DNA from 4 places in the Mycoplana sp. BE70 genome. Region 1 is predicted to be linked to each of the others. Evidence: predicted binding sites of a transcription regulator. Region 1 holds the regulator's gene; each other region holds the start of a gene.
The links. Region 1 encodes PhoB, which activates phosphate uptake and scavenging genes when phosphate is short. Its sites were predicted from a motif close to TGTCATNNANCTGTCAT; they were not measured.
Positions count from the first base shown of each region.

Region 2: J2Y48_RS04875 (DUF2794 domain-containing protein) is a predicted target of PhoB. The motif match lies at 5,482-5,498, and genes of this name have one in related genera.
Region 3: ugpB (sn-glycerol-3-phosphate ABC transporter substrate-binding protein UgpB) is a predicted target of PhoB. The motif match lies at 3,146-3,162, and genes of this name have one in related genera.
Region 4: J2Y48_RS08755 (alpha-D-ribose 1-methylphosphonate 5-triphosphate diphosphatase) is a predicted target of PhoB. The motif match lies at 3,252-3,268, and genes of this name have one in related genera.

Region 1 is NZ_JAVDTM010000001.1:255,284-263,245, forward strand. It holds gene J2Y48_RS01235 (Hsp33 family molecular chaperone) at 1-177, opposite strand, end outside; gene argF (ornithine carbamoyltransferase) at 386-1,297, opposite strand; gene J2Y48_RS01245 (aspartate aminotransferase family protein) at 1,333-2,526, opposite strand; gene J2Y48_RS01250 (GcrA family cell cycle regulator) at 2,952-3,470, shown strand; gene phoB (phosphate regulon transcriptional regulator PhoB) at 3,551-4,234, opposite strand; gene phoU (phosphate signaling complex protein PhoU) at 4,281-4,994, opposite strand; gene pstB (phosphate ABC transporter ATP-binding protein PstB) at 5,054-5,869, opposite strand; gene pstA (phosphate ABC transporter permease PstA) at 5,884-7,206, opposite strand; gene pstC (phosphate ABC transporter permease subunit PstC) at 7,203-7,962, opposite strand, start outside.
Region 2 is NZ_JAVDTM010000002.1:308,240-316,201, reverse strand. It holds gene J2Y48_RS04890 (LuxR family transcriptional regulator) at 9-734, shown strand; gene pyc (pyruvate carboxylase) at 846-4,301, shown strand; gene J2Y48_RS04880 (N-acetyltransferase family protein) at 4,402-4,956, shown strand; gene J2Y48_RS04875 (DUF2794 domain-containing protein) at 5,068-5,463, opposite strand; gene J2Y48_RS04870 (thioredoxin family protein) at 5,962-6,729, opposite strand; gene acnA (aconitate hydratase AcnA) at 6,903-7,962, opposite strand, start outside.
Region 3 is NZ_JAVDTM010000004.1:102,885-110,846, forward strand. It holds gene ugpE (sn-glycerol-3-phosphate ABC transporter permease UgpE) at 1-659, opposite strand, end outside; gene ugpA (sn-glycerol-3-phosphate ABC transporter permease UgpA) at 700-1,611, opposite strand; gene ugpB (sn-glycerol-3-phosphate ABC transporter substrate-binding protein UgpB) at 1,774-3,084, opposite strand; gene J2Y48_RS09030 (branched-chain amino acid ABC transporter substrate-binding protein) at 3,415-4,509, shown strand; gene J2Y48_RS09035 (adenylate/guanylate cyclase domain-containing protein) at 4,603-7,056, shown strand; partial or broken gene acs (acetate--CoA ligase) at 7,355-7,962, opposite strand, start outside.
Region 4 is NZ_JAVDTM010000004.1:43,384-51,345, forward strand. It holds gene J2Y48_RS08735 (cystathionine gamma-synthase family protein) at 1-586, shown strand, start outside; gene phnE (phosphonate ABC transporter, permease protein PhnE) at 706-1,500, opposite strand; gene J2Y48_RS08745 (ATP-binding cassette domain-containing protein) at 1,493-2,242, opposite strand; gene J2Y48_RS08750 (PhnD/SsuA/transferrin family substrate-binding protein) at 2,335-3,192, opposite strand; gene J2Y48_RS08755 (alpha-D-ribose 1-methylphosphonate 5-triphosphate diphosphatase) at 3,305-4,486, shown strand; gene phnF (phosphonate metabolism transcriptional regulator PhnF) at 4,483-5,268, shown strand; gene J2Y48_RS08765 (ASKHA domain-containing protein) at 5,489-7,567, shown strand; gene J2Y48_RS08770 (LysR family transcriptional regulator) at 7,735-7,962, opposite strand, start outside.

The sequences.
Region 1 (7,962 bases):
CTCGGCCAGAAGGCGCGCGACGGGTTGCGGGTAGTCGTGCCGCTCGAGGATCGCGTCGAGCAACGGCCCAAGCTGGACCGCGCGGCCGCGCACGTCCAGGCCTTCCACCTGGAACGGCACGACGTGGTCGTCGCCGGCAAAATCGAGTTCGCCAAGTATCGGGGCTGGCTGGGCCATATTTCGCTCCTTCAACGCCATCGGCCGTCCGGCGGGATGCTGGCCACATCTGCCTGCGACGGCTGCGTTCTTCAGTGATTCTGCGCTTTCGCCGTCGGAATGATCTCACATCCGGCGGATGCGACGCCAGCGGCGCCGCTGCAACATCGGGGTTCGCGCCATAGATCGTGGCGCGAAAAGCCGATTTCAATAGGGCGTGAACGGCCGGTCAAATGGCGTTCAGGCACCAGGCAAGGATGGACTTCTGCGCATGCAGGCGGTTCTCCGCCTCGTCGAAGACGACCGACCGCGGTCCGTCGATCACCTCGTCGGTGACTTCCTCGCCGCGGTGCGCAGGCAGGCAGTGCATGAAGAGCGCGTCCTTGTCGGCCTTCTGCATCAGCGCCTCGTTCACCTGGAAGGGCTGGAAGATGTTGTGGCCACGGGCGCGGTGCTCCTGGTTCATGGAAACCCAGCAGTCGGTAACGACGCAGTCAACGCCGGCGACGGCCCGATCGGCGTCGTGGCAGAGCATGATCTCGCCGCCATTGTTGCGCGCCCAGTTGAGGATCTTGTCCTCCGGCTCGGAGCCAAGCGGCACGGCCATGTTCATGCGGTAGCCGAAGCGGGCCGCACCCTCGACGAAGGAATGCAGCACGTTGTTGCCGTCCCCGGTCCAGGCGATCGTCCGTCCCTTGACCGGTCCGCGATGCTCCTCGAAGGTCATGATGTCGGCCATGATCTGGCAGGGGTGCGTCAGGTCCGTCAGCGCGTTAATCACCGGCACGGTCGCATGCTCGGCCATCTCCAGCAGGCGCGCATGATCGGTCGTGCGGATCATGATCGCGTCGACATAGCGCGACAACACCTTCGCCGTATCGCCGATCGTCTCGGCGCGGCCGAGCTGCATCTCGGTGCCGGACAGAAACAGCGTCTCGCCGCCGAGCTGGCGCATGCCGACGTCGAACGAGACCCGGGTGCGAGTGGAGGGCTTCTCGAAGATCATCGCCAGCATCTTGCCGGCGAGCGGCCTGTCGGCCGTGCCCTCCTTGGTCGCCGCCTTTCGCACCTTGGCGTCGTCGATGATCGTGCGAAGATTCTCGGCCGTCATGGCGGAGAGGTCGAGGAAGTGTCTGGCCATGCTGTCAGTCCTGCTGTTTGAGCCTCGGCATCGCCTCAGGCCTGCTTCTTCTCGGCGCTCAGTTTCTCCGCCGCCCGTTCGATCCGTGCCAGCCCCTCGCGCGCCTCTTCGGCCGTCGTGACCAGCGGCGGCAGCAGCCGCAGCACGTTGTCACCGGCCGGGACGAGCAGCATGTGTTCCGCGCGAACCGCCTTGAGCAGGTCGGCCGAGGGAACCCTGGCCTTGATGCCGAGCATCAGGCCCTCGCCGCGGACATCCTCGATGATATCCGGAAAGCGGTCCGCCAGCGAGGCCAGGCCCTGACGCAGCACCAGCGCCACGTCGCGAACATGTTCCAGGAACCCCTTTTCCAGCACGACGTCCAGGACCGCATTGCCGACGGCCATGGCCAGCGGATTGCCGCCATAGGTCGAGCCGTGCGTGCCCGCGACCATTCCGGCCGCAGCCTCCGCCGTCGCCAGGCAGGCGCCGAGGGGAAAGCCGCCGCCGATGCCTTTCGCGACCGCCATGATGTCCGGCGTGACGCCGGCCCATTCATGGGCAAACAGCTTGCCGGTCCGGCCGACGCCGGACTGCACCTCGTCAAGCACGAGCAGCAGCCCGTATTCGTCGCAGAGCGCGCGCAGTTCCCGCAGGAACTCGTTCGACACGACGCGGATGCCGCCTTCGCCCTGTACCGGCTCGATCAGGATTGCCGCCGTCTCTTCCGTTATCGCGGCCTTTACGGCCGCGATGTCGCCGAAGGGCACCTGATAGAAACCGGGCGCCTTGGGTCCGAAGCCTTCGAGGTACTTCTCCTGGCCGCCGGCGGCGATCGTCGCCAGCGTCCGGCCATGGAAGGCCCCCTCGAAGGTGATGACGTGAAACTTGCCAGGATGGCCCTTGGCGAAATGATAGCGCCGCGCCGTCTTGATTGCGCACTCCAGCGCCTCTGCGCCGGAATTGGTGAAGAACACCTTGTCGGCGAACGTCGCGTCGATCAGCCGCTTACCAAGCGTTTCCTGTCCCGGCACCTCGTAGAGGTTCGAAACGTGCCAGACCTTGTCGGCCTGGCTCTTGAGGCTGTCGACCAGTTGTGGATGGGCATGGCCAAGCGAATTGACCGCAACGCCGGCGGCAAAGTCGAGATAGCGCGAGCCGTCTTCCGCGATCAGCCAGACGCCTTCGCCGCGCTCGAAGCGCAGCGGCGCACGCAGATAGGTCTCGTAAAGCGGCGTGGCATCAGCCATGGCGCGTATCTCCTTCGCAGCGGATGCGGAAATCCATTCCCGTCTTGAGCTTTCCGTGTGGAAAAATGAAAAATGCCGCCCTACGGCGGCCGCGGCACTATCAGCATTTCGGCGGTCGATGTCAATAAAAGTAGCTTCCATCCGTTCCACCTCAATTGGTCGCGGAGACGGACCCGACTTGCGCGCGGAAAGTGTCGCCGGGCAGTCACACCAAACTAGCAAGTTGGGGAAAACTGGAAAATCGATTCGGCCTGAATCGGGCGAGTCTTGTCACAGAGTCCCCCTGTCAGTAGGTTAAAAGTCAATTGCTAGACTGCATGCGGCGGAACTAGTCACCCACAGTATCAAGGCGTTCCGTGCTCCGGAGCCATCCGGGGCATTGGCGACGGATTCCCGGTAGCGAACGCTGGAATGGAGGCGATAGGATGAACTGGACAGACGAGAGGGTCGAGAAGCTTAAGAAGCTCTGGTCCGAAGGACTGAGCGCCAGCCAGATCGCAGCACAACTCGGCGGCGTCAGCCGCAACGCGGTCATCGGCAAGGTGCACCGCCTCGCCCTTCCCGGTCGCGCTAAAGCCGGCGGCACGCCGACGGCGACACGGGCCAAGCGGCCGGCCGCCGCGCCGCGCCCCTCGAACTTCGCCCCGCGCGTCGTGACCCGCACCGTCGCCCGCCCGGCAGGCGCGACCGTCGTCAAGGAAGAAGTCGCGTTTGAGTACGACGACGCGCCGCTCGCGCGGATCGACACGAACGTCGTCTTGCCGATGTCGCGCCGGCTGGAACTGACGGAACTCACCGAGCGCACTTGCAAGTGGCCGAACGGCGACCCGCTGACCGACGATTTTCACTTCTGCGGCAACGAGTCCCCGGACAACTCGCCCTACTGCCTCTTCCATCAGCGCCTGGCTTACCAGCCGTCGGCCGAACGTCGGCGCATGCGGTAACCGGCGACACGCTGGAAAAAGACAGAATTGCAAACGGGCCCCGCGGGGCCCGTTTTTCGTTTCCGATTGTTTCCAGCCGATCAGGCCTCCAGCGAATAGCCGGCCCCGCGCACAGTGCGGATGACGTCCTGCATGTTGGAGAAGTTCAGCGCCTTGCGCAGCCGGCCGACATGCACATCGACCGTGCGCTCGTCGACATAGATGTCATGTCCCCAGACGCCGTCGAGCAGCTGCGAGCGCGAAAAGACGCGCCCGGGAGAGGTCATGAAGAACTCGAGCAGGCGGAATTCCGTCGGACCGAGGCGCACCTCGCGCGTCCGGCGATGGACGCGGTGCGTCTCGCGGTCGAGTTCGATATCGCCGCACTTCAGCAGCGTCGAGACCACTTCCGGCCGGGCGCGCCGCAGCATCGCCTTCACCCGCGCCATCAGCTCCGGCGTCGAGAAGGGCTTCACCACATAGTCGTCGGCACCGGTGGCAAGACCCCGCACCCTTTCACTCTCCTCGCCGCGGGCCGTCAGCATGATGATCGGCAGGCGTTCGGTCTCGGAGCGCTGGCGCAGGCGCCGGCATAGCTCGATGCCGGAAACGCCGGGCAGCATCCAGTCGAGGATCAGGAGATCCGGTTGGCGCTCCTGCAGGCGGATCTCCGCCTCGTCGCCGCGCAGGATCGTATCGACCTCGAAGCCTTCGGCCTCGAGGTTGTAGCGCAGGAGGACGCTCAGCGCCTCCTCGTCTTCTACCACGGTAATCTTGGGAACCATGCCTTGCGAACTCCGGCGTTCTAGAATTCAAACAGTGCGACGCAGATCATTCCTTCTCCGCGCCGACCGAGGTGGTGTGATCGTCCTTCGGGCGCTCGCCTTCCGGCGGCGCACCCGTCGCCATGTAGAAGATCGTCTCGGCGATGTTGGTGGCATGGTCGCCGATGCGTTCGATGTTCTTGGCGCAGAACAGAAGATGGGTGCAGGGCGTGATGTTGCGCGGGTCTTCCATCATGTAGGTCAGAAGCTCCCGGAACAGCGAGGTGTAGACCGCGTCGATCTCGTCGTCGCGCTCGCGGATCTCCTTGGCCTTCTCGACGTTGCGCGACGCATACACGTCGAGCACTTCCTTCAACTGCATCAGTGCCAGTTCCGCGAGATGCTCCAGACCGCGGGCAAGCTTGCGCGGCATGCCGGAACTCTGCACGGCGATGACGCGCTTGGCGTTGTTCTTGCCAAGGTCGCCGACGCGCTCGAGTTCCGCAGCGATGCGGATCGCGCCCATGATCTCGCGCAGGTCCGCCGCCATTGGCTGGCGCTTGGCGATCGTCAGGATCGCCTTCTCGTTGATCTGCCGCTCGGCAGTGTCGAGGATGACATCTTCCGAGATGACCTTCTGCGCCAGCGCGGCGTCGGTGTTGACCAGGGCGCGCACGCTGTCGCCCACCATCTGCTCGGCGGTGCCGCCCATCTCCGAGATGCGGCGCGCAAGGTACTTCAATTCTTCGTCGTAGACGGAAGCGATGTGGGGCGATGACATGGTGTGATCCTCAACTGGCGCCATAGCGCCGGGTATTCATTTGCGACGTTGCACCGGGTTCAGCCGAACCGGCCCATGATGTAGTCCTGCGTGCGCTGGTCGTCGGGGTTGGTGAACATCTTGTCGGTGTCGTTCTCCTCGACCAGGTTGCCCAGATGGAACATGGCGGTGCGCTGCGAAACGCGTGCGGCCTGTTGCATCGAATGGGTGACGATGACGATCGTGAAGTTTTCGCGCAGCTCGTGGATCAGTTCCTCGACCTTGGCGGTGGCGATCGGATCGAGCGCCGAGCAGGGCTCGTCCATCAGGATCACCTCCGGGCTGACGGCTACGGCGCGGGCGATGCAGAGACGCTGCTGCTGGCCGCCGGAGAGGCCCGTGCCGCCTTCATGCAGGCGGTCCTTCACCTCGTTCCAGAGACCGGCCTTTTGCAGACTGTGCTCGACGACCTGGTCCAGATCCGCCTTGTTCTTGGCGAGACCGTGGATCCGTGGCCCGTAGGCGACGTTCTCATAGATCGACTTCGGAAAAGGGTTCGGCTTCTGGAACACCATGCCGACACGGGCGCGAAGCTCGACCACATCGATCGCGGGGTCGTAAATGTCGTCGCCATCGAGCGTGATCGCACCGGTGACGCGGCAATTGTCGATCGTGTCGTTCATGCGGTTGAGCGTGCGCAGGAACGTCGACTTGCCGCAGCCGGACGGACCGATCAGCGCCGTCACCGTATTCTCGCGGATGTTGAGGTTCACGTCGTAGAGGGCGCGTTTGTCGCCGTAGTAAACGGAGACATCCCTGCCGATCATCTTGTAAGGCACAGAGTTCATCTTCTTTTCCAGCGCTTCTTCAGCCACGGCTTCGGTCATGATGTTCATCTGCTTCTATCTCACTACCAGCGGCGCTCAAACCGGCGCCGCAACAGGATTGCGCCAAAGTTCATAATGATGAGGAAGACGAGCAGGACGATGATCGCCCCCGAAGTCCGCTCGACAAAGGCGCGCTCGGCCTCGTTCGCCCACATGTAGATCTGCACCGGCAGGGCCGTCGACGGATCGAGCGGCGTGGCGGGAACGTTGGCGACGAAGGCGACCATGCCGATCAGGAGGAGCGGCGCGGTCTCGCCGAGCGCGTGCGCCAGGCCGATGATCGTGCCGGTCAGGATGCCGGGCATGGCAAGCGGCAGGACGTGGTGGAAGATCGTCTGCATCTTCGAGGCGCCGAGACCGAGGGCGGCCGCACGGATCGACGGCGGAACGGCCCGCAAAGCCGCGCGTGTGGCAATGATGATTGTCGGCAAGGTCATCAGCGTCAGCACCAGACCGCCGACGAGCGGCGCCGAGCGCGGCAGGCCGGCAAAGTTGATGAAGACGGCGAGCCCGAGAAGGCCGTAGACGATCGAAGGCACGGCGGCGAGATTGTTGATGTTGACTTCGATCAGATCGGTCAGCCGGTTCTTCGGCGCGAACTCCTCCAGGTAGATGGACGCGGCGACGCCGATCGGCAGAGATAGCACCAGCACGATGCCCATCAGATAGAGCGAGCCCACGAGCGCCACGCCGAGGCCGGCGGCTTCCGGCCGGCTGGAATTGCCATTGACGAACAGCCCGGTATTGAAACCCTTGGCGAGCACACCTTCCTCCGCAAGCTGCTTCATCCAGCCGACCTGCTTGTCGGAAACCTTGCGGTTCTTCTCGTCGACAGTCAGGTCGAACTGCCCCTTGAAGGCGGAATCGATGGTGGCGCTGGCGAGAACGGTGACGGGCACGGTCTTGCCGATGATCGAGGGATCGTCGGCCACCATATCGCGCAGCGTCACACGCGCGCTATCCGACACCATCGCCGAAACCTGCTTCAGCGCCGCCCGATCGGTCGACTTGACGCCGAGCTTCTCGGCCAGCGCATTGCGCACCAGCAACGGATAGTTAGCGGTAACCAGCACCTTCGGATCGGTGGCGCGCTTGTTGGAGGGGTCGATGACCTTTTCGGAGAATTCGACCGGCAGCGTCATCTCCGTCTGCTGGAAGGCGGTGTAGCCCTTGCCGGCGACCGACCACAGCAGCACGAACAGGAACACGAGGCCGAAGACGATCGCGGCGAGACCATAGAAGCGGAAACGGCGTTCGGCGGCATAGCGGCGGCGAATGCCGATGTCGCGGCGCGGCGGCGCCTTGGAGACCGTATCGCCGGAAACCGGTGAGAGGAGATCGGTCATTCGTACTGCTCCCGGTATTTGCGGACGATATAGAGCGCGTAGATGTTGAGTGCGAGCGTGATGCAGAACAGGGTGATGCCCAGCGCGAAGGCCACCAGCGTCTGCGGCGAGGTGAACTCCAGGTCGCCGGTCAACTGGTTGACGATCTTTACCGTCACCGTCGTCATCGGCTCGAACGGATTGAACTGCATGCGCGCGGCGACGCCGGCGGCCAGCACCACGATCATCGTTTCACCGATCGCGCGGGAGGCGGTCATCAGAAGCGCACCGACGATGCCCGGAAGGGCAGCCGGCAGGATCACCCGCTTGATCGTCTCCGACCGAGTGGCGCCGAGGCCGAGCGAGCCGTCCCGCAGCGCCCGCGGCACCGCGGTGATGATGTCGTCAGACAGCGAGGAGACATAGGGGATCAGCATGATGCCCATGACAATCCCGGCGGTGAGAACGCTCTGCGCCTGGATGAAGCTGGCATAGTTGCCGGTGACCAGACCGTTGAGGTTTGCGGAAAGGTCGCGCAGGAACGGGCCGACGGTGACGAGCGCGAAGAAGCCGTAGACGATCGTCGGTATGCCGGCCAGCACCTCAAGCAGGGGCTTTGCCAGCGAGCGCATGCGAGGGGACGCATATTCGGCCATGTAGATGGCGGCGAACAGGCCGACCGGAACCGCCACGAGCATGGCGACGAAGCCGATATAGAGCGTGCCGGCCAGCAGCGGGATCAGGCCGAACTGCCCCTCCGAACTGGACCCAGCGCCG
Region 2 (7,962 bases), on a different contig from region 1:
ATTTCATAATGAACATCAATCTTCTCGTTCAGTTCATCGGATTGATCGATGAACTTACGCATCGGAATGAACTCATAGCAGAGTTCGAAAGGCTAATTGAGCTCTACGGCTTCGAGTACTATGGGGTGATCCGACAGGTTCGGCTAAGCGACGACCCGATGGATCTCGTTCTTTCCGGGCGTTGGCCGGATCGGTGGCCCGAGATCTATATTCGCAAGAAGTACATCATCATCGACCCGACGATCCTTTACATGGGCCAAGCCCGCGGTGGATTCCGCTGGCGGGATACAGTCGCGGCCTTTCGGACCAACCCGCACCGAAAGCGGATGGAGCGGATGATCGTCGACGCTCGCAACCATGGACTGGAGGACGGCTACATCTTTCCGGTGCATGCCCGCCGTGGCCTGGTCGGCAACATCACGCTTGGCGGAAAGCCGGTGGATCTGCATCCCATCGAGATGGGCCTGTTCGACTGCGTGGCGAAGAAAATGTTCTGGAAGCTGCAGAATGCCGATGGCACCGAGAAGCCTGACGTCGATGTTAACTTGACGCGGCGTGAGATGGAGGCGCTAGGTCATCTTGCCGACGGCATGACATCGCATGAGATTGCCCGCGTGCTTTCGATCTCGAACCACACGGTCGACTGGTACATGACCGGCATTCAGGAGAAACTGAATGCCAAGAACCGCCATCATGCGGTTGCGCTGTCATTCCGGTTGGGTCTGATCTCCTGACGTCGCAAATCGTCAGGTGGCGATATCAAATTTGGGCTTTTATTTTGGACGCGCTGGTGATTTTCTTCGCAGGCGCAGCATTCCTGTGTTCAAGTCTATGAGGAGTCCGACTTGCCCATCTCGAAGATCCTGGTCGCCAACCGTTCTGAAATCGCCATCCGCGTGTTCCGCGCGGCCAATGAACTGGGGCTTAAAACGGTGGCGATATGGGCCGAGGAGGACAAGCTCGCACTGCACCGCTTCAAGGCGGATGAAAGCTATCAGGTCGGTCGCGGGCCACACCTTGCCCGCGACCTCGGCCCGATCGAGAGCTACCTGTCGATCGACGAGGTGATCCGTGTCGCCAAGCTGTCCGGCGCCGACGCTATCCATCCGGGTTACGGCCTGCTGTCGGAGAGCCCGGAATTTGCCGAGGCATGCGCCGCAAACGGCATCACCTTCATCGGTCCGAAGCCGGAAACGATGCGCCAGCTCGGCAACAAGGTGGCCGCCCGCAATCTGGCGATTGCGGTCGGTGTTCCCGTGGTTCCGGCGACCGATCCGTTGCCCGACGACATGGACGAAGTCGCCCGCATGGCCGAAGAGATCGGCTATCCGGTCATGCTGAAGGCGTCCTGGGGTGGCGGCGGGCGCGGCATGCGGGCCATCCGCGATCCGAAGGATCTCGCCCGCGAGGTGACGGAAGCCAAGCGCGAGGCGAAGGCCGCCTTCGGCAAGGACGAGGTCTATCTGGAAAAACTGCTCGAGCGGGCGCGTCACGTCGAGAGCCAGATCCTCGGCGACACGCACGGCAACGTCGTACACCTGTTCGAACGCGACTGCTCGATCCAGCGGCGCAACCAGAAGGTCGTCGAACGGGCCCCGGCCCCCTATCTCAGCGAGGCGCAGCGGCAGGAAGTCGCCGCCTATTCGCTGAAGATCGCCGAGGCGACCAACTATGTCGGCGCCGGCACCGTCGAGTACCTGATGGATGCCGACACCGGCAAGTTCTACTTCATCGAGGTCAACCCGCGCATCCAGGTCGAGCACACCGTCACCGAGGAGGTGACCGGCATCGACATCGTCAAGGCGCAGATCCACATCCTCGACGGCTTTGCGATCGGCACGCCGGAATCGGGCGTGCCGAAGCAACAGGACATCCGCCTCAACGGCCACGCGCTGCAGTGCCGCATCACCACCGAGGATCCGGAGCAGAACTTCATTCCCGACTACGGCCGCATCACCGCCTATCGCGGCGCCACCGGCTTCGGCATTCGCCTCGACGGCGGTACCGCCTATTCCGGTGCGGTGATTACCCGCTTCTACGACCCGCTGCTGGAAAAGGTGACGACCTGGGCGCCGACCGCCGACGAGGCGATCCGGCGCATGAACCGGGCGCTGCGCGAGTTCCGCATCCGCGGCGTGGCCACCAACCTGACCTTCCTCGAAGCGATCATCGGCCATCCGCGGTTCCGCGAAAACAGCTATACGACGCGGTTCATCGATTCGACGCCGGAACTGTTCCAGCAGGTTCGCCGCCAGGACCGTGCGACGAAGCTGTTGACCTATCTGGCCGACGTGACCATCAACGGTCATCCGGAGACCAAGGGCCGGCCGAGGCCGCCGGGCGACGTGGCCCGCCCGGTCGTGCCCTTCTCCGAGGGGTCGATCGCCGCGGGCACGAAGCAGAAGCTCGATGAACTCGGACCGCGGAAATTTTCCGAGTGGGTGCGCGCCCAGCCCCAGGTGCTGATGACCGACACGACGATGCGCGACGCGCACCAGTCGCTGCTGGCGACCCGCATGCGGACCTATGACATCGTCCGCATCGCCGAGACCTATGCGCGCACGCTGCCGCAGCTGTTCTCGCTCGAATGCTGGGGTGGGGCGACCTTCGATGTCGCCATGCGCTTCCTCACCGAAGACCCCTGGGAGCGCCTCGCCATGGTTCGCGAGGGCGCGCCGAACCTGCTCTTGCAGATGCTTCTGCGCGGCGCCAATGGCGTCGGCTACAAGAACTACCCGGACAATGTCGTAAAATACTTCGTCCGCCAGGCGGCAAAGGGCGGGATCGACGTCTTCCGCGTCTTCGACTGCCTGAACTGGGTGGAGAACATGCGCGTGTCGATGGACGCGGTGGTCGAGGAGAACAAAATCTGCGAGGCGGCGATCTGCTATACCGGCGACATCCTCAACGCCGCCCGGCCGAAGTACGACCTGAAGTACTACGTGGCCCTTGCGGACGAACTGGAAAAGGCCGGGGCGCACATCATCGCCGTGAAGGACATGGCCGGCCTTTTGAAGCCGGCCGCCGCCCGCGTGCTGTTCAAGGCGCTGCGCGAGGCGACCGACCTGCCGCTCCACTTCCACACCCACGACACCTCAGGCATTGCCGCCGCCACGGTGCTTGCGGCCGCCGACTCCGGCGTCGACGTGGTCGATGCGGCGATGGACGCGCTGTCCGGCAACACCTCGCAGCCCTGCCTGGGCTCGATCGTCGAGGCGCTGCGCGGCTCGGAGCGCGACTCCGGCCTGGATCCGGAATGGATTCGCCGCATCTCGTTCTACTGGGAAGCGGTGCGCCACCAGTACGCGGCCTTCGAGAGCGACCTGAAGGGGCCGGCCTCCGAAGTCTATCTGCATGAAATGCCGGGCGGCCAGTTCACCAACCTCAAGGAGCAGGCGCGTTCGCTGGGGCTGGAGACCCGCTGGCACGAGGTGGCGCAGGGCTATGCCGACGCCAACCGCATGTTCGGCGACATCGTCAAGGTGACGCCGTCGTCGAAGGTGGTGGGCGACATGGCGCTGATGATGGTCAGCCAGGACCTGACCGTCGCCGACGTGGAAAACCCCGGCAAGGACGTTTCCTTCCCCGAATCGGTCGTCTCCATGCTGAAAGGCGATCTCGGCCAACCCCCGGGCGGCTGGCCGCAGGCGCTGCAGAAAAAGGTGCTGAAGGGCGAGGCCGCCTACACCGAGCGCCCGGGCTCGCTGCTGCCGGACGCCGACCTCGACGCCGAACGCAAGGAGATCGAGACCAAGCTCGAGCGCAAGGTCAACGATTTCGAGTTCGCCTCCTACCTGATGTATCCGAAGGTCTTCACTGACTATGCGCAGGTCGCCGAGACCTACGGTCCGGTCAGTGTCTTGCCGACGCACGCCTACTTTTACGGCATGGCGTCGGGTGAGGAACTCTTCGCCGACATCGAGAAGGGCAAGACGCTCGTCATCCTCAACCAGACACAGGGCGACGTCGACGAGAAGGGCATGGTCAAGGTGTTCTTCGAGCTGAACGGCCAGCCGCGCCCGATCAAGGTGCCGGACCGCAACCGCGGCGCATCGAGCGCCGTCCGCCGCAAGGCGGAGGCGGGCAACGCCGCGCATCTTGGCGCGCCGATGCCGGGCGTCGTCTCGACAGTTGCGGTCGCGGCGGGCCAGTTGGTCAAGGCCGGCGATGTGCTCCTGTCGATCGAGGCGATGAAGATGGAAACGGCGCTGCACGCCGAGAAGGACGGCGTGATCGCCGAGGTGCTCGTGCGTGCCGGCGACCAGATCGACGCCAAGGATTTGCTGGTCGTGTTCGGATGACCGGCAGGGGGCAGCCCCGCCGCTGTCCCCGCTTTCCCTTTCAACCGTGCGAGGAGACCAACGCTGCGTCTCCTCGTGCAAACCAGTGGGTTCATGGCAGATGAATTATACGATCCGCACCGCAGACGTCGGCGATCTTCCCGCCATCAACGAGATCTATCGCGAATCGGTGCTGCACGGTGTCGCCACCTACGAAATCGATCCGCCGCCGCCTGAGGAGATGCACGCCCGCTTTTCCGCGATTACCGGCCAGGGGTATCCCTATATGGTTGCCGCCGATCGGCAGGGCCGGATTCTGGGCTATGCCTATGCGTCGGCCTTCCGCACGCGCGCGGCCTACAGTTGGCTGGTGGAGGATTCGATTTACCTGGCACCGGAAGCGCGCGGGCGAGGCATTGGCAAGGCTCTGCTTGCCGAACTGATCGCGCGCTGCACGGCACTTGGATTCCGGCAGATGGTCGCCGTGATCGGGGGTGCGCATCCGGCTTCGATCGCCGTCCACCGGGCGACCGGATTCGAGCACGGCGGCCTGATGAAGGCGTCCGGGTTCAAGCACGGCCGCTGGCTCGATACGGTGATCATGCAGCTTGCGCTCGGCGAGGGGGCGTCGAGCCATCCCGCATCGGACGTTCATCCAGCCATGAGCGGGAAATGAACAGCGTCTAGAGCGCGTCGCAATCCTTCAGGTTCGCTTGCCGCGCTTCAGGTTGTTTTTCATTCGCATGTCATTGTCCCGAAACCAGTTCTCACGTTCGGGAGACTTGCTTTAAGTCTTGATGAGCTTCAGTGCCTTGTCGAAAACCCTGAGAACCTGTTCAAGCTCGTGGCCGCGCTTGAGGATCATTCCGTGGGCGTTGAGCACGCAGTAGGCGCCCTGCTTGGCGGCGAGCTTGGGATTCTTCTCGACACGATAGAGCGGCATCTCGCCGGAGCGCTTGAAAATCGAGAAGATTGCCTTCTCATGGGTGTGGTCGATCGCATAGTCGCGCCACTCGCCCTCACCGACCATACGCCCGTAAATCCTGAGGATCGCGTCCAATTCCCTGCGATGAAAAGTGACCGGGACAGGGTCTTTGTTGCTTCGGTATTCCCGGAGGTCGACGACAACATTCGACCCCTGGGCACCGGCCACTCCCGGCGACGAATCCGGCTGATCAGTCATCGAGACTCCGCTTCGACTGCGACAGGACGATGACAGTGTGCCCTACCTGAACCGAAATGCAAGCGCTTAAGCCGCTTGCCTGGGCCGAGACGGCGCGCCTTCGCTCGCGCCTTGCCTTGCCGCGCCGGAGGCGCAACCCTGCGGATGGGCAAACCCACCTGCAGGGTTCGCTGCGCTCGCTGCGTGATCGATCGCGGCCGGTTCAACCACGCCGCGTCATGCCGTCCATCCGTGTTAACAACTGCGGCGACGCAAAAATCGAAGATGCCGCAATTCAGACAAAACCGCGCCCAAATTTTCGGGGAAAGTCGAATCGCTGCCCCGCAGCCGAGCCGCTTTGCATGTGCGGGAAATCGGCCGGCCACTGGGGGTGTGCGTCGAAGCTGTTCCTGTATTCCGTTGCCGGAAGCTTCGTCAAGGTCCGGTCCGGCGTGTCTTCGAACCCTCAAGCCCCAGCCCCTCGAAGAACCCGGCCGGACCGCTCCAAAATCGCGAAGCTCAGCGGTGACTTGCAGTCTCCGACACCGGACCATTCGTCACGACGGCGGCGCCAAGGATTGCGCCGGGCGTATCGGCCGTCTTCATCCGCTGCAGCAGGATGGCGCAACCGCCGTTGCCCATGCGGTTCAGAAGGCTGGCCGGCAGCACTAGGCTCGTTTCCTTCCCCTCCCACATGCCGACCGTTTCGATGTTGGTTACCGCGTGCCAGTAGTCGACCCGTCGTCCCCGGTTTTCGCCGTCCTCGATGTCGACCGCCTTCTCGCCGTCGAAGTAGGCAATGACGACGTTCGCCTTGCCCTCGCCGCTGCCGATGCGGATTCGCATTTCGTCCTGGACGATGTCGGCGGATACGTCGACCGACAGGCCGTGTCCTTGCGTGCTTAGCGATTGCAACTGATTGCGAATTTGCGTGAGATCGCCGCCATTGACGTGTTCGCGTCCGTTGATCACGGCCTGCGGAGTGTAGACGCTACCGCGGCCAAACATCCGCGCATAGGAATATTGCCGCTCGGTGTTCTCCTTGGTCGACATCGTGTCGGTCCAGCCGAGATAGTTCCAGTAATCGACGTGGTAGGCCAGCGCCACGACGTCGCCCTCGCGGATCAATGTCTCCAGCGCCTTGTCCGCCTTCGGGCAGGATGAGCAGCCCTGGCTGGTGAAGAGCTCGACCACGCCTTTGGGCTTGTCGTCTGCCACGGCAGCCGTGCCTGCTGTGGAAACGGCAAGCAGGCACGAGAGGCAACCAAGAATGACCAGTCTGGGCATGAATCTTTCCAGGAGATGCAGCGAACGGCCGCTTGTCGGCCACCGTCATACCCGCTTGCCCAGTCAACAGGAAGTCACGATGGAGTGAAAGTCATACGATTGGAGAGTGTTCCGGAAAATAAAATGCCGGGGCATCGGCCCCGGCACCATATTGGCTGAAGATTCAGTCGAAATCAGGCGGCGAGATCGCGCAGAACCGTCTGCAGGATGCCGCCGTTGTTCATGTAGGTGACCTCGTCCAGCGTGTCGATGCGGCAGAGGATCGGAACCTCCTTCACCGAGCCGTCGCCGTAGGTGATCTTGGCAACCTTCTTCTCACGCGGCTTGATCTCGCCTTCGAGGCCGTCGATCTCGACGAGCTCGTCGCCCTTGAGATTGAGGCTGGCCCAAGTCGTGCCTTCCTCGAAGACGAAGGGCACGACGCCCATGCCGACGAGGTTGGAGCGGTGGATGCGCTCGAAGGACTGCGCGATCACGGCCTTGACGCCGAGAAGGTTGGTGCCCTTCGCCGCCCAGTCGCGCGACGAACCGTTGCCGTATTCGACGCCGGCGAAGATGACGAGCGGAACGCCCTCTTCCTTGTACTTCATCGCCGCATCGTAGATCGACATCTCTTCCTTGGACGGATAGTGGATGGTGTAGCCCCCCTCCTTGCCGTTCGGGCCGAGCATGTGGTTGCGGATGCGGATGTTGGCGAAGGTGCCGCGCATCATCACCTCATGGTTGCCGCGGCGCGTGCCGTACTGGTTGAAGTCGGCAACGCCGACGCCGTTCTCAAGAAGATAAGCACCGGCCGGCGAAGCCGCCTTGATCGAACCGGCCGGCGAGATGTGGTCGGTGGTGATCTTGTCGCCGAAGAGACCGAGGACGCGCGCGCCCTTGATGTTCTTCAGGCCCGAGCCCTTCTTGCCCATGCCGACGAAGTAGGGCGGGTTCTGCACGTAGGTCGACTTGTCGTCCCAGGCATAGGTCTGCCCGGCCGGAACCTGCACCGCCTGCCAGTTGGCGTCGCCCTTGAACACGTCGGCGTACTTGGACGCGTAGAGTTCGCGGGTGACATACTTCATGATGAAGTCCTGGATCTCCTTGGAGGAGGGCCAGATGTCCTTCAGGTAGACCGGCTGGCCGTTCTGGTCCTCGCCGATCGGCTCCTTGGTGAGGTCCTTCTGGACCGAGCCTGCGAGCGCATAGGCGACGACGAGCGGCGGCGAGGCCAGGTAGTTGGCCTGGACG
Region 3 (7,962 bases), on a different contig from region 1:
AGTGGCCAGAGATATTGCGTCCAGCCATAGATGAAGAGGATGACGAAGAGTGCCGCGATGTTGGTGCGCGACAGGGGCAGCAGGATATCCTTGAAGAAGCGCCAGGGGCCGGCGCCATCCACGCGCGCCGCCTCGACCAGTTCGCCGGGTATGGTGAGGAAGAACTGGCGGAACAGCAGCGTCGCCGTTGCCGATGCGATCAGCGGCACGATCAGACCCGTGTAGGTGTCGATCAGGCCGAGATCGACCATCACCTTGTAGGTGGGCAGGATGCGCACTTCGACCGGCAGCATCAGCGTAATGAAGATCAGCCAGAAGAAGAACATCCGGCCGGGAAAACGGAAGAAGACGATGGCATAGGCCGACACGATCGAGATGATGATCTTGCCGACGGCGATGCCGAGCGCGACGATGGTGGTGTTGACGAGTAGCGTCGCCACGCTGACCCCGCCGATGCGGCCGACGCCGCCGAACAGCGCCTCCGAATAGTTCTCGACGAAGCGGCCGCCGGGCACAAGCGGCAGCGGCGGACGCAGGATCGTCTGCAACGAATGGGTCGAGGCGACGAAGGTGTAATAGATCGGAAACGCCACGATCAGGATGCCGAGGATCAGAACGGCGTGCGCCAGATAGATGCCTGCAGCCGACTGGCCGATCATCAGCCTGTCATGTCCGCTTGCGGGCGGAAGCGTCGTCGGCTCAGCCATAATGCACCTTCCTCTCGACGTAGCGGAACTGGATCGCGGTGAGCGCGATGACGATGACCATCAGGATCACCGACTGGGCGGCCGAATCGCCGAGGATGAGATTGACGAAGCCGTCGTTGTAGACCTTGTAGACCAGCGTCTCCGTGGCCTTGCCCGGCCCGCCGCCGGTGACGGCGTGGATGATGCCGAAGGTGTCGAAGAAGGCATACACGGTGTTGACCACCAGCAGGAAGAAGGTGGTCGGCGCGAGCAGGGGGAAAACGATCGTCCAGAAGCGCTTGTTCTCGCCGGCGCCGTCAATGGCCGCAGCCTCGATCAGCGTCTTCGGGATCGCCTGCAACCCGGCGACGAAGAACAGGAAGTTGTAGCTGATCTGCTTCCACGATGCGGCCGCGACGACCAGAACCATCGCCTGGCTGCCGTTGAGCAGCGGATCCCAGTTGATGCCGAGCCAGCGCAGGCCATAGGCGAGCGAGCCGATCGAGGGGTTGAACAGGAACAGCCAGAGCATGCCGGCAATGGCCGGCGCCACAGCATAGGGCCAGATCATCAGCGTGCGGTAGAGCCCGCGACTGCGCACGACCTTGTCGGCCATCACGGCGAGCAGCAGGGCCACGCTCATGGCAACCGCCGCGGTGGCGACGGAGAAGACGATCGTGACGTGAACCGAATTGAGGTAGTTCGGGTCCGAGAGCACCTTCCTGAAATTGGCGAACCAGACGAACTTGGAGGACAGCCCAAAGGGGTCCTCCCGGAGCATCGACTGGTAGAGCGCCTGGCTGGCCGGCCAGTAGAAGAACACCAGCGTGATCGCCAGCTGCGGCGCGACCAGCAGATAGGGAAGGATCCTGTTTGGAAAGACGACGCGTGGGGACAATGCGAGCCTCTTCGGCGGCTGGGTCATCGGCTTGTTCGTGGAGGCCCACACCGCAGCTCGGTGCGTGCAGCACCCTCGCCCGGCCGATCGGACGAGTGACGATGCCACGCTAACGTTGCGATGCCTCTCTCCGCGGAAAAAGGCGGTGAGCGCGGCGAACCCGATTCAGGGGCCGCCGCGCCCACGGCATCAGTTGTTGATCGCGTCCTGGATCGCCTTGTTGCCACGCTCGACGGTATTGTCGAGCGCCTGCTGGGCGGTCTGCTGGCCGGCGAGCATCTTCTCGAGCTCCTCGTTCTCGATGTCGCGGACCTGCGGCAGGTTGACGAGGCGGACGCCCTTCGAGTTCTCGGTCGGCGCCTTGCCCATCATCTGCTTGATCGGGATCTCGCGGGCCGGGTTCTTGTCATAAAAGCCCGACTTCTTGGTTTCCTCGTAAGCGGCGAGCGTGACCGGCAGGTAGCCCGACACCTGGTGCAGGCGCGCCTGGATCGGCGTCTGCGACAGGAAGTTGAAGAAGGTGGCTACGCCCTTGTACTGCTCGTCCGGCAGGCCGGCGAAGACCCACAGCGATGCACCGCCCGGGATGGTGTTCTGCGGCGCACCCGCTGCATCCGCCTCATAGGGCAGCTGGCCGGTACCGTAGTTCATGCCCGACTTGACGATATCGCCTAGACCCCCGGAGGATTCGGTGAAGATGCCGCATTCGCCGGCGAGGAAGATCTGCTTGGCTTCCGACGTGCGGCCGCCATATTTGAACGTTCCGTCCTTGGCGAGGTCGGCGAGCTCCTGGAAGTGCTTGACGAAGGTCGGGGCATTGATCTTGAGCTCGACGTCCGTGCCGCCGATGCCATTCTCGTTGGTGCCGTAGGACAGGTTGTTCCAGGCGGCGAAATTCTCGGTGTGGATCCAGGTCAGCCAGGTCGAGGTGAAGCCGCACGGTGCGGCACCGCTCGACTTGATCTTCCTGGCCGCATCCCAGACCTCGGACCAGGTCTTGGGCGGATTGTCGACGTCAAGGCCGGCCTTCTGGAAGATGTCCTTGTTGTAGTAGAGGATCGGCGAGGACGAGTTGTACGGGAACGACAGCATCGTGCCGTCGGGCTTGGAATAGTAGGCAACGATGCCCGGCAGGTATTGGCTCTTGTCGAAGGCCTGGCCGCCCATCGGCAGGATCTCGGCAACCGGTTTGATGGCGCCCTCGGCGGCCATCATCGTACCCGTGCCCGCATCGAAGACCTGCATGATCGTCGGCGGCTGCTTGGCGCGGAAAGCGGCGATGCCGGCATTCAGCGTCTCGGGATAGGTGCCCTTGAACACCGGAACGACCTTGTATTCGCTCTGGCTCTCGTTGAACTCCTTGGAAAGCTGCTCGACCACCTCGTTGTTGGCTCCCGTCATGGCGTGCCACCACGAAATCTCGGTGACGGCAAATGCCGAAGTGCTGGATAGCAACGTGAATGTGGCGGCAACTCCGGCCGCGAAGCCTACGATCTTCATGTCTCGCTCCCGTTCTGGTTGGCGAAAGGTTTAGTCTCGCGGAGAGCAGTATTGTCAGTTTATGACAGCCATACAACAGTTTTGTATCGCCACATGAAAGTCGCATGCGAAGCTTCTCGATGGTGATTTCAAGTTGCAGCGTTATACCCACACCGTATAGCAAACCCATGCGCTCAACATCCGCGCCGCCCGCAACCCGTATTTGGTTGTCCTGATGTCACCCCTCCAGGTGTCCCGTGCTTGTGGCGGATGCACACCCACGGCTCCTTTGGGCACAGACAAGTAGCCGCACCTGTTGATCCAGAGTATATTGAGAAAAGGAGGTGCGTCATGCGCCGACCTTTCCCATTAGCAGTCGCTTTGGCATCGCTGATCGGCTTTCACGCTCAGGCCGAGATTCTGATCGGGGCCGCCGGCCCGATGACCGGCAAGCTGACCTGGATCGGCGAGCAATTGCAGCGAGGCGCAGAGCTTGCGGTTCACGACGTCAATGCTCAAGGCGGCGTGCTCGGCCAGTCGGTTCGGCTCATCATTGCCGATGATTTTTGCGACCCGGATCAGGCCACTGCAGCGGCCAAAAAGCTGGTGGCCGACAGAGTTGTCTTCATCGTCGGGCACTACTGTTCCGGCGCATCGATTCCGGCGTCTGGGGTTTACGAGGCGGCAGGAGTGCTGCAGATATCTCCAGGTTCCACGAATCCACTCCTGACGGAGCAGGGTCGTGCCAATGTCTTCCGCGTCATTCCACGCGACGATGCGCAGGGTGCGACCGCAGGGGACCTTCTCGCCGACCGTTGGGGCGGGAAGAAGATTGCGATACTTCATGACGGGACCACCTACGGCAAGGGCCTGGCGGAGCAGACGAAGAAGCGGCTGAACAGCCGCAACGTGACCGAAGCAATCTACCTTCAATATGAACCGGGCAAGAGCGACTATGCAGCGGAGGTTGCCAAGCTCCAGGAGCAAGGGATCGACGTGGTCTATGTGGGCGGATACCACACCGAGGTCGCATTGATGGCGAGCGCCGCTCGCGATGCCGGTTACGCGGTTCAGTTCGTGTCCGGCGATGCGATGGCAACCGAGGAACTGGCGCTGATCGCGGGGCCTGCCGCTGAAGGCCTTCTTTTCACCTTTACACCGGATGCGCGCCGAAACGCCGAAGCCGCTGCGGTCGTCGCCCGCTATCGCGCGGAAAATTATGAGCCCTATGCCTATACCCTGCTGACTTACGGCGCCATCCAGGTCTGGGCCCAGGCTGTCGCCAAGGCCGGTTCGCTGGAGATCGGACGGGTGATCGACGCACTCCACAAGGGCGAGTTTTCGACCGTGCTCGGACCGATCGCTTTCGACGACAAGGGCGATCTGACGCGGCAAGTCTGGGCGTGGTACGTCTGGAAGAATGGGGAGTATGTGCCCGTAGAATAGGCCCAGGATCAGGATTGGCAAACTGCTGGCGGGCCGGCGAATTTTGAGCATGCCGGCACGGCAGAGCGAGCCGCATCAGCCGGAATGGAGGCGATGCATAACCGTCTCGGCATACGTGGCCGCTTGTTGCTTGCATTCTTCGCGCTCAGCGCCATCAGCATGCTGTCGAGCGCCGCTGCGATCTATGCGCATCGGGAAGTCGGCTCCGTCGTCGCGCACATCACGCAAAGGCGGATGCCCTCTGCCCTTGTTGCGCTGCAATTGTCTCGACAAGCCGAACGGGTAGCGGCCGCCGCGCCGTCCATGCTCGCCGCAACGAGCGCGATAAAGCGTGCCGAGGTGTCCGCCGCCATCTCGGTCGAGATGGCACGTCTCGAAACGCTGCTCGGGTCACTCAAGGGCAGCACGCTTGGAACCGAGTCCGCAGAGATCGAAAGTGCGGTCCTTGGCCTGGAACGAAACCTGCGGACGCTCGACGATCTGGTTGCGACGAGGCTGACGGTTGTCGACCGGAAGCAAGAGCTGTTGCGCCGGTTGGGTGCTGCGTCGACGGCGGGCCTGCGTCTGATCAATGCCGGCACGCTGGTTGCGAACTCGAAAATGGCGGCGTGGCAAAAATTGGTCGCTGGCTCTGACGCACCGCCCGAGCAGCGTGCCGCAGCGGCGGAGAGCGCCTTGCTGGCGATCGTAGGCTATCTTCCCCAACAGAAAGCCCAACAGGAGATTGCCGCGGTCAATGATGCGCTGCTGAAGGCCGCCAATACGCCGACTTCCGGCGATCTTGCGCTGAGCATCTTTCCGCTGCAGCGTTCCCTAAACAGCCTCGAGGCGATCGTCCAGCAGATCGAAGCCAAGTTGCAGGCCCGCTTTCGGGATCGGGTCGCCGAGTTCAGGGCATTGGCCGAAGGAGACGCCGGAATTCCGGCCGTTCGCGGACGCGAGCTGGCCATTCTGGCCGAGGGCGAGAAGCTCGTGGCCGAGAATGAGAGGCTTTCCCGGGACCTCACCGCTGCGGTCGATCGTCTTGTAACCGCTGCTCACCGTGAGATCGCCGATGCCGGACGAGAAACGTCGGCCGTACAAGCTTTCGGGACGGGGGTCGTTCTCGGCTCCGCCCTGCTGACGCTCGTCAGCTCGCTCCTGGTCGTCTGGCTCTACGTCGACCGCAACCTTCTCGCCCGGCTTGCGAGCGTCAGTCAGAGCATGCTGGCCATTGCCGGGGGCAATCTGCGAGTGCAGCTGCCCAGGCCGGCGAGCGACGAGATTGGCCGCATGGCCGAGGCGCTGCGGCTCTTTCGCGACACTGCGATCGAAGTGGAGGAGAAGAACCTGCGCGAAGTCGCCGAAGCCCGCCAGCACCTCGTCGACGCGATCGAAAGCATTTCCGAGGGGTTTGCTCTCTACGATTCGGAGGACATGCTCCTCCTCTGCAACAGCCGCTACCGCGAAATTCTCTATCCGGACATGAATGATACCGTCATTTCGGGCGCCCGGTTCGAGGCAATCATCAGGGCGGCTGCGGAGCGCGGGCTTATAGAGAATGCGGTTGGTCGCGAGGAGGAATGGATCGCCGAGCGCCTGCTCGCGCATCGCAATCCAACCGGAACGCATGTCCAGCGCCGCAGTCCGGACCGCTGGATCCAGATCAGTGAGCGCCGGATCTCGGGCGGCGGGACGGTTGCGGTCTATTCCGACATCACCGAGCTGAAGCGTCGAGAGCAGGATCTGTCCGAAAAGTCGATCGCTCTCGAGGCGCTTTCGAGCAAATTGGCCAAGTATCTCGCCCCTCAGGTTTATAATTCGATCTTCAGCGGCCAACAGGACGTGAGGATTGCGAGCCAGCGCAAGAAGCTAACGATTTGCTTTACCGATATTGCCGGTTTCACCGAAACAACCGACAAAATGGAGTCGGAGGAACTCACGCATCTCCTCAATCAGTACCTGTCCGAAATGTCCAAGATCGCCTTGGAGTTTGGCGCTACGATCGACAAATATGTCGGCGATGCCATCGTGATGTTCTTCGGCGATCCCGAGACGCGCGGTATCAAGGAAGACGCCATTGCCTGTGTCTCGATGGCGCTTGCGATGCAGAAGCGAGTGGGTGAACTCGGCGAGATCTGGCGCAGCGTCGGGATAGAAACTCCGCTCCGCTGCCGGATCGGTATTCATACGGATTATTGTACCGTCGGCAATTTCGGCAGCGAAGACCGGATGGACTACACGATCATCGGGGGTGCCGTGAACCTGGCCGCAAGGCTGGAGCAGGAGGCAGCCCCCGGATCCATCCTAATCTCCTACGAGACCTTCGCGCAGGTGAAGGATGTGATCCATTGCGAGGAGGTTGGCCCGATCCAGGTCAAAGGCATTGCTTATCCAACTGCCGCCTACCGTGTCGTCGCTTCCAAGGCAAATCTTTCAAGACCAGAGGAAATTCACAAGGACATGCCGCATCTAAAGCTCGATCTGGAGCCAGAACTCATGTCGAGCGGCGAGCGTGAGAGTGCAGCTGCCGCCCTTCGCGACGCGCTCGATCGGCTAGGCCACTAAGGTCGGGAACGATGGAGGATGTTGAGTTCCGGGCTGACGGCGGTCGTGGTTTCTTCTCGCATGCCGTGGCCGGCGCTTGGCCGATGCTCCGGCGCCGCCACGGCTTAATCACGTGGCCGGATGACGCTCCAGGTTTCCGGCACTCATGCTCGTGGTTTCTGGCACTGCTCTCCGCCATCGCCGTTCAGCTTCCCCTGGGCCTTTCCAGCGCAGGGCCGGCCTGTAGGACACCAGAAGTTCAAGTCGCAGACGGGGCGGCAGCGAGGCTCCAAAGGTCTCCTCGCGGCCGCGCTTGCTTTCAGGCTTTTCTGTTTTGCCGGTTGGCGATGAGGTCGTCGACCACGGAGGGGTCGGCCAGCGTCGAGGTGTCGCCGAGCGCGGAGAAGTCGTCCTCGGCGATCTTCCGCAGGATGCGGCGCATGATCTTGGCCGAGCGCGTCTTCGGCAGCGCCGGCGCGAACTGGATCTTGTCGGGTGCCGCGATGGGCCCGATCTCGTTGCGCACATGGGCGATCAGGTCCTTGCGCAGCGCGTCGCTCGGCTGCTCGCCCTCCATCAGCGTGACATAGCAGTAGATGCCCTGGCCCTTGAGGTCGTGCGGATAGCCCACGACCGCGGCCTCCGACACCGTCTCATGCGCCACCAGCGCCGATTCCACCTCCGCCGTGCCCATGCGGTGGCCCGACACGTTGATGACGTCGTCGACCCGCCCGGTGATCCAGTAATAGCCGTCTTTGTCGCGCCGGCAGCCGTCGCCGTGAAGTACTTGCCCTCGTAGGTGGAGAAATAGGTCTGGATGAAACGCTCGTGGTCGCCGAACACCGTGCGCATCATGCCCGGCCACGGCTGTGCGATGCACAGGTTGCCCGAGCCCATCCCCTCGATGACCGCGCCGTCATTGTCGAC
Region 4 (7,962 bases), on a different contig from region 1:
TATCTCCCTCTATTCGCTGACCAAGTATGTCGGCGGCCATTCCGACCTTATCGCCGGTGCAGCACTCGGCGCGAAAACTGTGATGAAACCGGTGAAGGCACTACGCGGTGCGATCGGCACCCAGCTCGATCCGCATTCCTGCTGGATGCTTGGCCGTTCGCTCGAAACCCTGTCGATCCGCATGGAGAAGGCGGACGCCAATGCCCAGTTGGTCGCGGACTACCTGCGCGATCACCCCAAGGTCGAAACGATCCACTATCTCCCCTATCAGGATCCTGACAGCCCGGTCGGCAGGCTTTTCCAGCGCCAATGCATCGGAGCGGGCTCGACCTTCTCCTTCGACATCCGGGGCGGGCAGCCGGCGTCCTACCGCTTTCTGAATGCCCTGCAGATTTTCAAGCTTGCAGTCAGCCTGGGTGGGACGGAATCGCTTGCCAGCCACCCGGCGACTATGACGCATTCAGGCGTACCGGTGGAGGTGCGCCAACGCATCGGCGTGCTGGATTCAACCATCCGCCTGTCGATCGGCATCGAGCATCCGGACGATCTGATCGCTGATCTCGCCCAAGCGCTTGACCTGGCTTGAAGTTACCTGGTCTTGCGCCTTGGCCGGCAATGACGCCGCCGTTGACAACTCGCTCACCGAGACCTGGAATTCGTTGCGGTTGACCGGCTGGATTCATATTACCCCGCTGGACTTTTCGGCTACCGCACCCGAGCCCGCAGGCGATCGGTAACGAATTCCATGACCAGCACGATGGCGAAGATCACCAGGATGATAGTGGAGGCGTTCTTGTACTGGAAAAGATCGAAGGCGACCTTCAACTCCTGACCGATGCCGCCGGCGCCGACCAGTCCCAGCACCACAGAAGCGCGAACCGCCTTCTCCAGCGCGAACAACGTCGTGTTGATGAGCGAGGGCATCGCATCTGGCAGCACCGCCCCGCAAAGCACCGAGAGCCGGCTTGCCCCGATCGCGAAGAGCGCCTCCTGCGGTTTCTCGTCGGCATCCTCCATGGCTTCGGCGAAGAAGCGGCCGCAGAAGCCGATTGTGTCCACCATGATCGTCATCGTCCCTGCCACCGCCCCCAGCCCGACGGAGGCAACAAAGATCAGCGCCCACACCAGGTCGGGCACGGTGCGGAAGAGCGAGACGAGCATCTTGAAGAAATGCCGGAAAACGCCCACCGGTGAGATCGCCTTGGACGAAAGCCAGGCGATCGGCAGGCTGATCGCGACGCCGATGACCGTCCCGACCAGCGCGATCTGGAAGGTCTCGATCATCCGCCAGAACACGCGCTGCAGGAAGGCGCCCTCGAGATTGGGCGGCAACATGCGCCCAACCAGTTCCGCCATCCGAGGCCCGCCCTGGGCCAGTTGCGTCGGCGACGGCGCCACCTGCTGCAGGGACGCAACGAGCAGTGCGCCGGCTGCGACCAGAAGTGCAAAGGACAGCGGCGATAGGCGCGTCAAGCGCGCCGGCAGTGCGCTCTCAGCCATGGAAGACCTCCTGGAGAGCTGCGCGCGTCACGTCCGCGGTCGGCTGGTCGAAGAGGATGGAGCCGGATTTCAGGGCGACGATGCGGTCGGAAAATTCGAGCGCATGGTCCATGTCGTGCGTCGTGTAGATCAACGTAGTGCCACTCTCTTGCGACAACTGGGAAAAAAGGGCCATGACATCGCGGCCGGAGGCCGGATCGAGGCTTGCCGCCGGCTCGTCGGCGATCAGCAGCTTGGGTTTTCGGACCAGCGCCCGGGCGATTGCGACCCGTTGCGCCTGGCCGCCGGACAATTCATCCGCCCGTGCCGCAGCCTTGTGGCAGAGGCCTACCTGACGGAGGGCTTCCTGCGCGTCACTGCGCCATTGCTGTCGAGCAATCGATTGGTGCCAGGCATGCCAGGCACCCGCCAGGCCGAGCTTGCCCTGCACGACGTTGGTCAGGACCGACTGCCGGGCGACCAGGCCATGATGCTGGAACACCACGCCGATGCGCTGCCGCAACCTTCGCAGCTGGCGCGGCGAGGATGTGGCGCCGATGCTTTCGCCGAGGGTGCGGACCTCGCCGCCGTTGAGCGGCAGCAGCCCGATCAGGCATTTGAGAAGCGTCGATTTTCCAGCGCCGTTGGAGCCGATCAGCGCAACCCGCTGGGTGGCAGACACCATCAGTTCGATTCCGGAAAAGACCGTCTTCCCGTCCGCATATTTCTTCGTAACGCCGCGGGCGCAAATGATCTCGCTCATGGTTGTTGTCCTGGCTGCTGGAAGATTGCTTGTTGCGACGAAGGCAGCCGGCCGATCCGGCTGCCTCCCAGTTCGGAGATGGAGCGATATGCTCAGTTGACGAAGTCCGTGAAGGTTTCGACGCCGATGGTGCGGTACATCGAGCGGACGTAGTCGTAGTCGCTGTCCTTGACGTCGGTCAGGAAGAAACCGCCCCTGAACTTTTTGTTGTCCTCACCGGTCAGAACGGCCTGCATCAGTTCGTTGCCCTTGGCTGCGAAGGCATCGCGCACGGCGTTGAAGACGTCGTCGGAAATATCCTTGCGCGCGACCAGGATGTCGTTCGGCAGGTCGCGGCCGCGGGCAATCACGGCAAAGGCCTTGTCGTGAAATGCTTCGCGGACGGAAGCGAGATGGCCGAAGTTGAGGCCGATGGCGGCAATATCGCCGCGGGTCAGGGCCTCGGCGGCAACGTTGCGGGAAATGATGACCGGCTCGTAATCCGTTCCATACTTCAAGCCGAAATCTGCCAGCGCCTGGGCCGGGCCGAGATGCTGCGAGGTGGAGCCGACGGAGCCGAAGGCGACCTTCTTGCCCTTCAGGTCCTCGATCGAGCGGATCGGACCATCGGCCAGAACCGCGATCTGGGCGAAGTAGTCAGGGCGCTGCCAGGCCACGACGATCTTGGACTGGCTGAGTTCCTTCATGACGACGTACTCGGCGGGACCGGTCAGAACCAGATCGACCTGGCCCGAATTCAACGCCTCGACGGCCGTGGTGCGGGATGCGACGGGATAAAGCTCAATCTCGAGACCGGTGGCCTCTTCCAGCGCAACCTCGAAGGCGCCGAACTCCTGCTGCAACGCTTCAAGACCCTCGATGTCGGTGACTGCGAATTTGACGGGATCGGCAAGGACCGGCACTGCGGTTGCAAGCGTGAGCGCAAGGGCGGCTGCGAATTTGCGGATCATGATTTTTCCTCTGCTGTGTAGACAGGATGCGTTCGACGCGATACCTGTATAGACAGCAGATGACGCCTGCATGACACCTTGCCGTGAGATGAATTACCATTAAGGATCGCAGATGCACTGGACCATCAGGGGCGGCCGCGCGCTCGCCGGAGACCGCTTGTCGTCCGCCGACATTCACGTCGCAGAGGGGCAGATCGTCTCGACCCCCGATAGCGCCACACAGGTCATCGAAGCGGAGGGCCTGCTGGTGCTTCCCGGCATCGTCGACATCCACGGCGACGGCTTTGAACGCCAGATCATGCCGCGGCCCGGCGTGCGCTTCGATACGGCGCTTGCGCTTCGCGACACCGACCGGCAGCTCGTGGCAAACGGCATCACCACCGCCTTTCACGGCGTCACCATCTCGTGGGAGCCCGGCCTGCGGTCGGTGGAGGCAGCGGCGGACCTGATCGCGGAACTGATGCGAATGCGCCCTTCGCTGCGATGCGACACACGCCTGCATCTGCGCTGGGAAACCTTTGCGCTGGACCAGTTGCCGCTGGTCATGCGGTGGCTGTCGCTCGACCCGAAGCCGATCATCGCGCTCAACGACCACACGACCGGCACGGTCATGAAGGGCACGATCGCCCGCAAGATCGGCCAGATGGCATCGCGCTCGGGGCTGAGCCAGGAGGCCTACACGGCGCTGCTCGACAGCGTCTGGTCACGGCGCGCCGAGGTGCCGGCCGCCATCGATCAACTCGCCAGGGCGGCCAGGTCTTCGGGCAACATTCTCCTCGCCCACGACGAGGCGTCGCCGGAGGAACGGCTGAAATTCCGGCAACTGGGCGTCGTGACCTCCGAATTTCCGCTCAATCGCGCGACCGCTGAAGCGGCGCGCGCGGCGGGCGAACACATCGTCCTTGGCGCCCCCAACGTCGTGCGCGGCGGCAGCCATAACGGCGCGCTCGACGCAACGGATGCCGTCCGCGCCGGGTTCTGCAGCGTGCTTGCGAGCGACTATCACTATCCGTCGCCCCTTCACGCCGCTTTCAAGCTGGCCCGGCCCGACTTCAGCGATCTGGCCGAAACCTGGGCGCTGGTGTCGGCCAATGCCGCCAAGGCAGCCGGTCTGGAAGACCGGGGCATCCTGCAACCGGGCATGCGGGCCGATATGATCCTGGTCGATGCAAGCGACCCGGCGCATCCGCACGTGATCGCAACGATGGTGGGCGGCGACCTGGTCTATTCCGCCGGCGGCCACGGACTGTCCGCCCCCTCCATGGCGCGAATGGCGGAAGGCGCCCCGGCATGAAGGCAAGCACCGGCTCGGCTCCCGGACTCGACAAGGGCACCGATCTCCTGACCGGCTTCGAGGACGTCGTCGTCCGGCCGCGCAGCGACATGCCGATCTGGCAGCAGATCTACGACCACATCCTCGGGCTGATCGAAAGCAATTTCCTGACGCCGGGCAGCCAGTTGCCCGGCGAAAACCATATGGCCGAGAAACTCGGCGTGACCCGCATCACACTCCGGCGCGCGTTGCAGCAGTTGCAGCGCGAAGGCCATCTCACCGCCCGCAAGGGCGTCGGCATTTTCGTGCGCAGCCTTCCCTCCGTCTTCACGGTTCGGGACGACCGCCCGTTCCTGGAAAACTTCAATGCCGGCGGCAAGAAGGTCGTGACGCAGACGCTGGTCCTGTGCCGCGAGACCGCTGCCACCACAGCGGCGAGGAAACTGGCGCTCGGCGATGACGAGGAAATCATTCGGCTGTGTCGGATACGGAGCGCCGATGGCCACCCCCTCTACGTCAACACCAAGATCTTTCCGGCCAGCCGCTTTCCGGACTTCGAATCCGTCTATCTGCGGCAGCAATCGGTAACCGATGTCTTCCGAGCCTACGGCATCACCAAGTATCACCGGCACGAAACCCGTGTCAGCGGCGGCTTTGCCTCGCCGGATGAGGCCGACATGCTGAAGCTCACGCCGGGCACGCCGGTTTTCCGGGTCAACGCCATCAATCACGACGAACAGTCCCGACCGATCGAGTGGACGCTCGGATGCTGGCCGCTGACGTCAGTGGAATTCGTGTTCTGACCGTGTCTGTGCCGGGCTAGAAAGGCATTCTTCTCGGCCGCCGCAAGTGCATGCGCGGCAACGCCGGCCTTTAATCGCTTTCGCTGGCGGAAATGATGCTGGCAGATCTTTCCATGTCGGGATTTGACAACTATCAGGCAGCGTTCCGGTGCAGTCTGGTAGCGTTTATTCAGGCTTCGGTCCCCCGACGGAAGCGGCCCTGGCGAAAGACGGAAGCAGCATGCGCATCGATGGCACATCCGAAAACGAGACCAACATGACCGAAGCCGCGCAGAAAGACCCTCTCGTGCTGTTCATGCCGTCGGGCAAGCGCGGTCGCTTCCCGGTGGGCACCCCGGTCCTCGACGCCGCGCGCAAACTGGGCGTCTACGTCGAAAGCGTCTGCGGCGGGCGCGCCACCTGCGGCCGCTGCCAGATCGAGGTGCAGGAAGGCAATTTCGCCAAGCACAAGATCGTCTCCTCGCTGGACCACATCTCGGAAAAGGGGCCGAAGGAGGAGCGCTACGAGAAGGTCCGCGGCCTTCCGGACGGCCGGCGGCTCTCGTGCTCGGCCCTGATCCTCGGCGATCTCGTCGTCGACGTTCCGCAGGACACCGTCATCAATGCGCAGGTCGTCCGCAAGGCCGCGACCGACCGCGTCATCGAGCGCAACGCCGCCGTCCAGCTTTGCTATGTCGAGGTGGAAGAGCCCGATATGCACAAACCTCTTGGCGATCTCGACCGCCTCAAGCAGGTGCTGGAAAAGGACTGGGGCTGGAAGGACCCGCTGATCGCCCCGCATCTCATCCCGCAACTCCAGTCGATCCTGCGCAAGGGCAACTGGGGCGTCACCGCCGCGATCCACCGCGACATGGACTCGTCCCGCCCCTTCATCGTCGGCCTCTGGCCGGGCCTGAAGAACGAGGCCTACGGCATTGCCTGCGACATCGGCTCGACCACGATCGCCATGCATCTCGTCTCGCTGCTGTCCGGCCGCATCGCCGCGTCGTCGGGCACCTCGAACCCGCAGATCCGCTTCGGCGAGGACCTGATGAGCCGCGTCTCCTACGTCATGATGAACCCGGACGGCCGGGAAGCGATGACGAAGGCGGTGCGCGAGGCCGTCAACAACCTGATCGGCAAGGTCTGCGACGAAGGTCAGGTCGACCGCCACGACATCCTCGATGCGGTATTCGTTGCGAACCCGATCATGCACCACCTGTTCCTCGGCATCGACCCGACGGAGCTCGGCCAGGCACCGTTCGCGCTCGCCGTTTCTGGCGCGCTGCAATACTGGGCGCATGACATCGACATCGACGTCAACCGCGGCGGACGCGTCTACATGCTGCCCTGCATCGCCGGCCATGTCGGCGCGGATGCGGCGGGCGCCACGCTCGCCGAAGCCCCCTACAAGCAGGACAAGATGATGCTGCTCGTCGATGTCGGCACCAACGCCGAGATCGTACTGGGCAACAAGGACCGCGTCGTCGCCGCCTCCTCGCCCACCGGCCCGGCCTTCGAGGGCGCGGAGATTTCCTCCGGCCAGCGCGCCGCACCCGGCGCGATCGAACGCGTACGCATCGACCCCGTATCGCTTGAACCGCGCTTCCGCGTCATCGGCGTCGACAAGTGGTCGGACGAGGATGGCTTTGCCGAGGCCGCAGCTTCTGTCGGCGTCACCGGCATCTGCGGATCGGCCATCATCGAAGTGGTGGCGGAGATGTACCTTTCCGGCATCATCTCGGAAGACGGCGTCGTCGACGGTTCGATGGCGGCGCGAAGCCCGCGCATCATTCAGAACGGCCGCACCTTCTCCTATCTCCTGCACGATGGCGAGCCGCGCATCACCGTCACCCAGAACGACATTCGCGCCATCCAGCTTGCCAAGGCCGCGCTCTATGCCGGCATCAAGCTCTTGATGGAGAAGCAGGGTATTGACCATGTCGACATGATCCGCTTCGCCGGCGCCTTCGGCACCTTCATCGATCCGAAGTATGCGATGGTGCTCGGCCTGATCCCGGATTGCGACCTCGCTGAGGTGAAGGCGGTCGGCAACGCCGCCGGTACCGGCGCGTTGATGGCGCTGCTGAACCGCGACCACCGCCGCGAGATCGAACAGACGGTCAACCGGATCGAGAAGATCGAAACGGCGCTCGAGAGCAATTTCCAGCAGCTGTTCGTCAACGCGATGGCGATGCCGAACAAGGTCGATGCCTTCCCCAACCTCTCCACCGTGGTCACGCTGCCGGAACGCAAGGTGCTGGCGGATGGCGACGGCGGTGAAGGCGGCGGCCGACGGCGGCGGCGCAGCCGCGAGTAACGGCGCACCGGTGCCGCACGGCTCCATCCGCGATAGACGCGTCGTCATTGAGGACGACCGCTGAGAGCAGTTCGGCTACTGAAGCAGACCGCACGGTCGTGCCGCAACGGCGGCGCGACCTTTCAGCCCGCGCCCGCGGCACCACCAAGACATGGCGTGGGGACGCTTCAGCACGCCAGCGGCAGAATTTCCTTCGGACTGCGCTCGAAGCGCGCGAAGGCCGCGCGGATATAGTCGGCCACGGCAAGCGCCGGCGCTGCCGCGTCGTCCCCCACCACCATGCCGATGTGGTAGTAGCCGAGTTCCGGCAGTCCATCCTTCACACCGAGCGCCACCATGTCGTCCTGCACGAGGAAGCGCGCCAGCGGGGCGACCGCAAGGTCGGCCCGGATAGC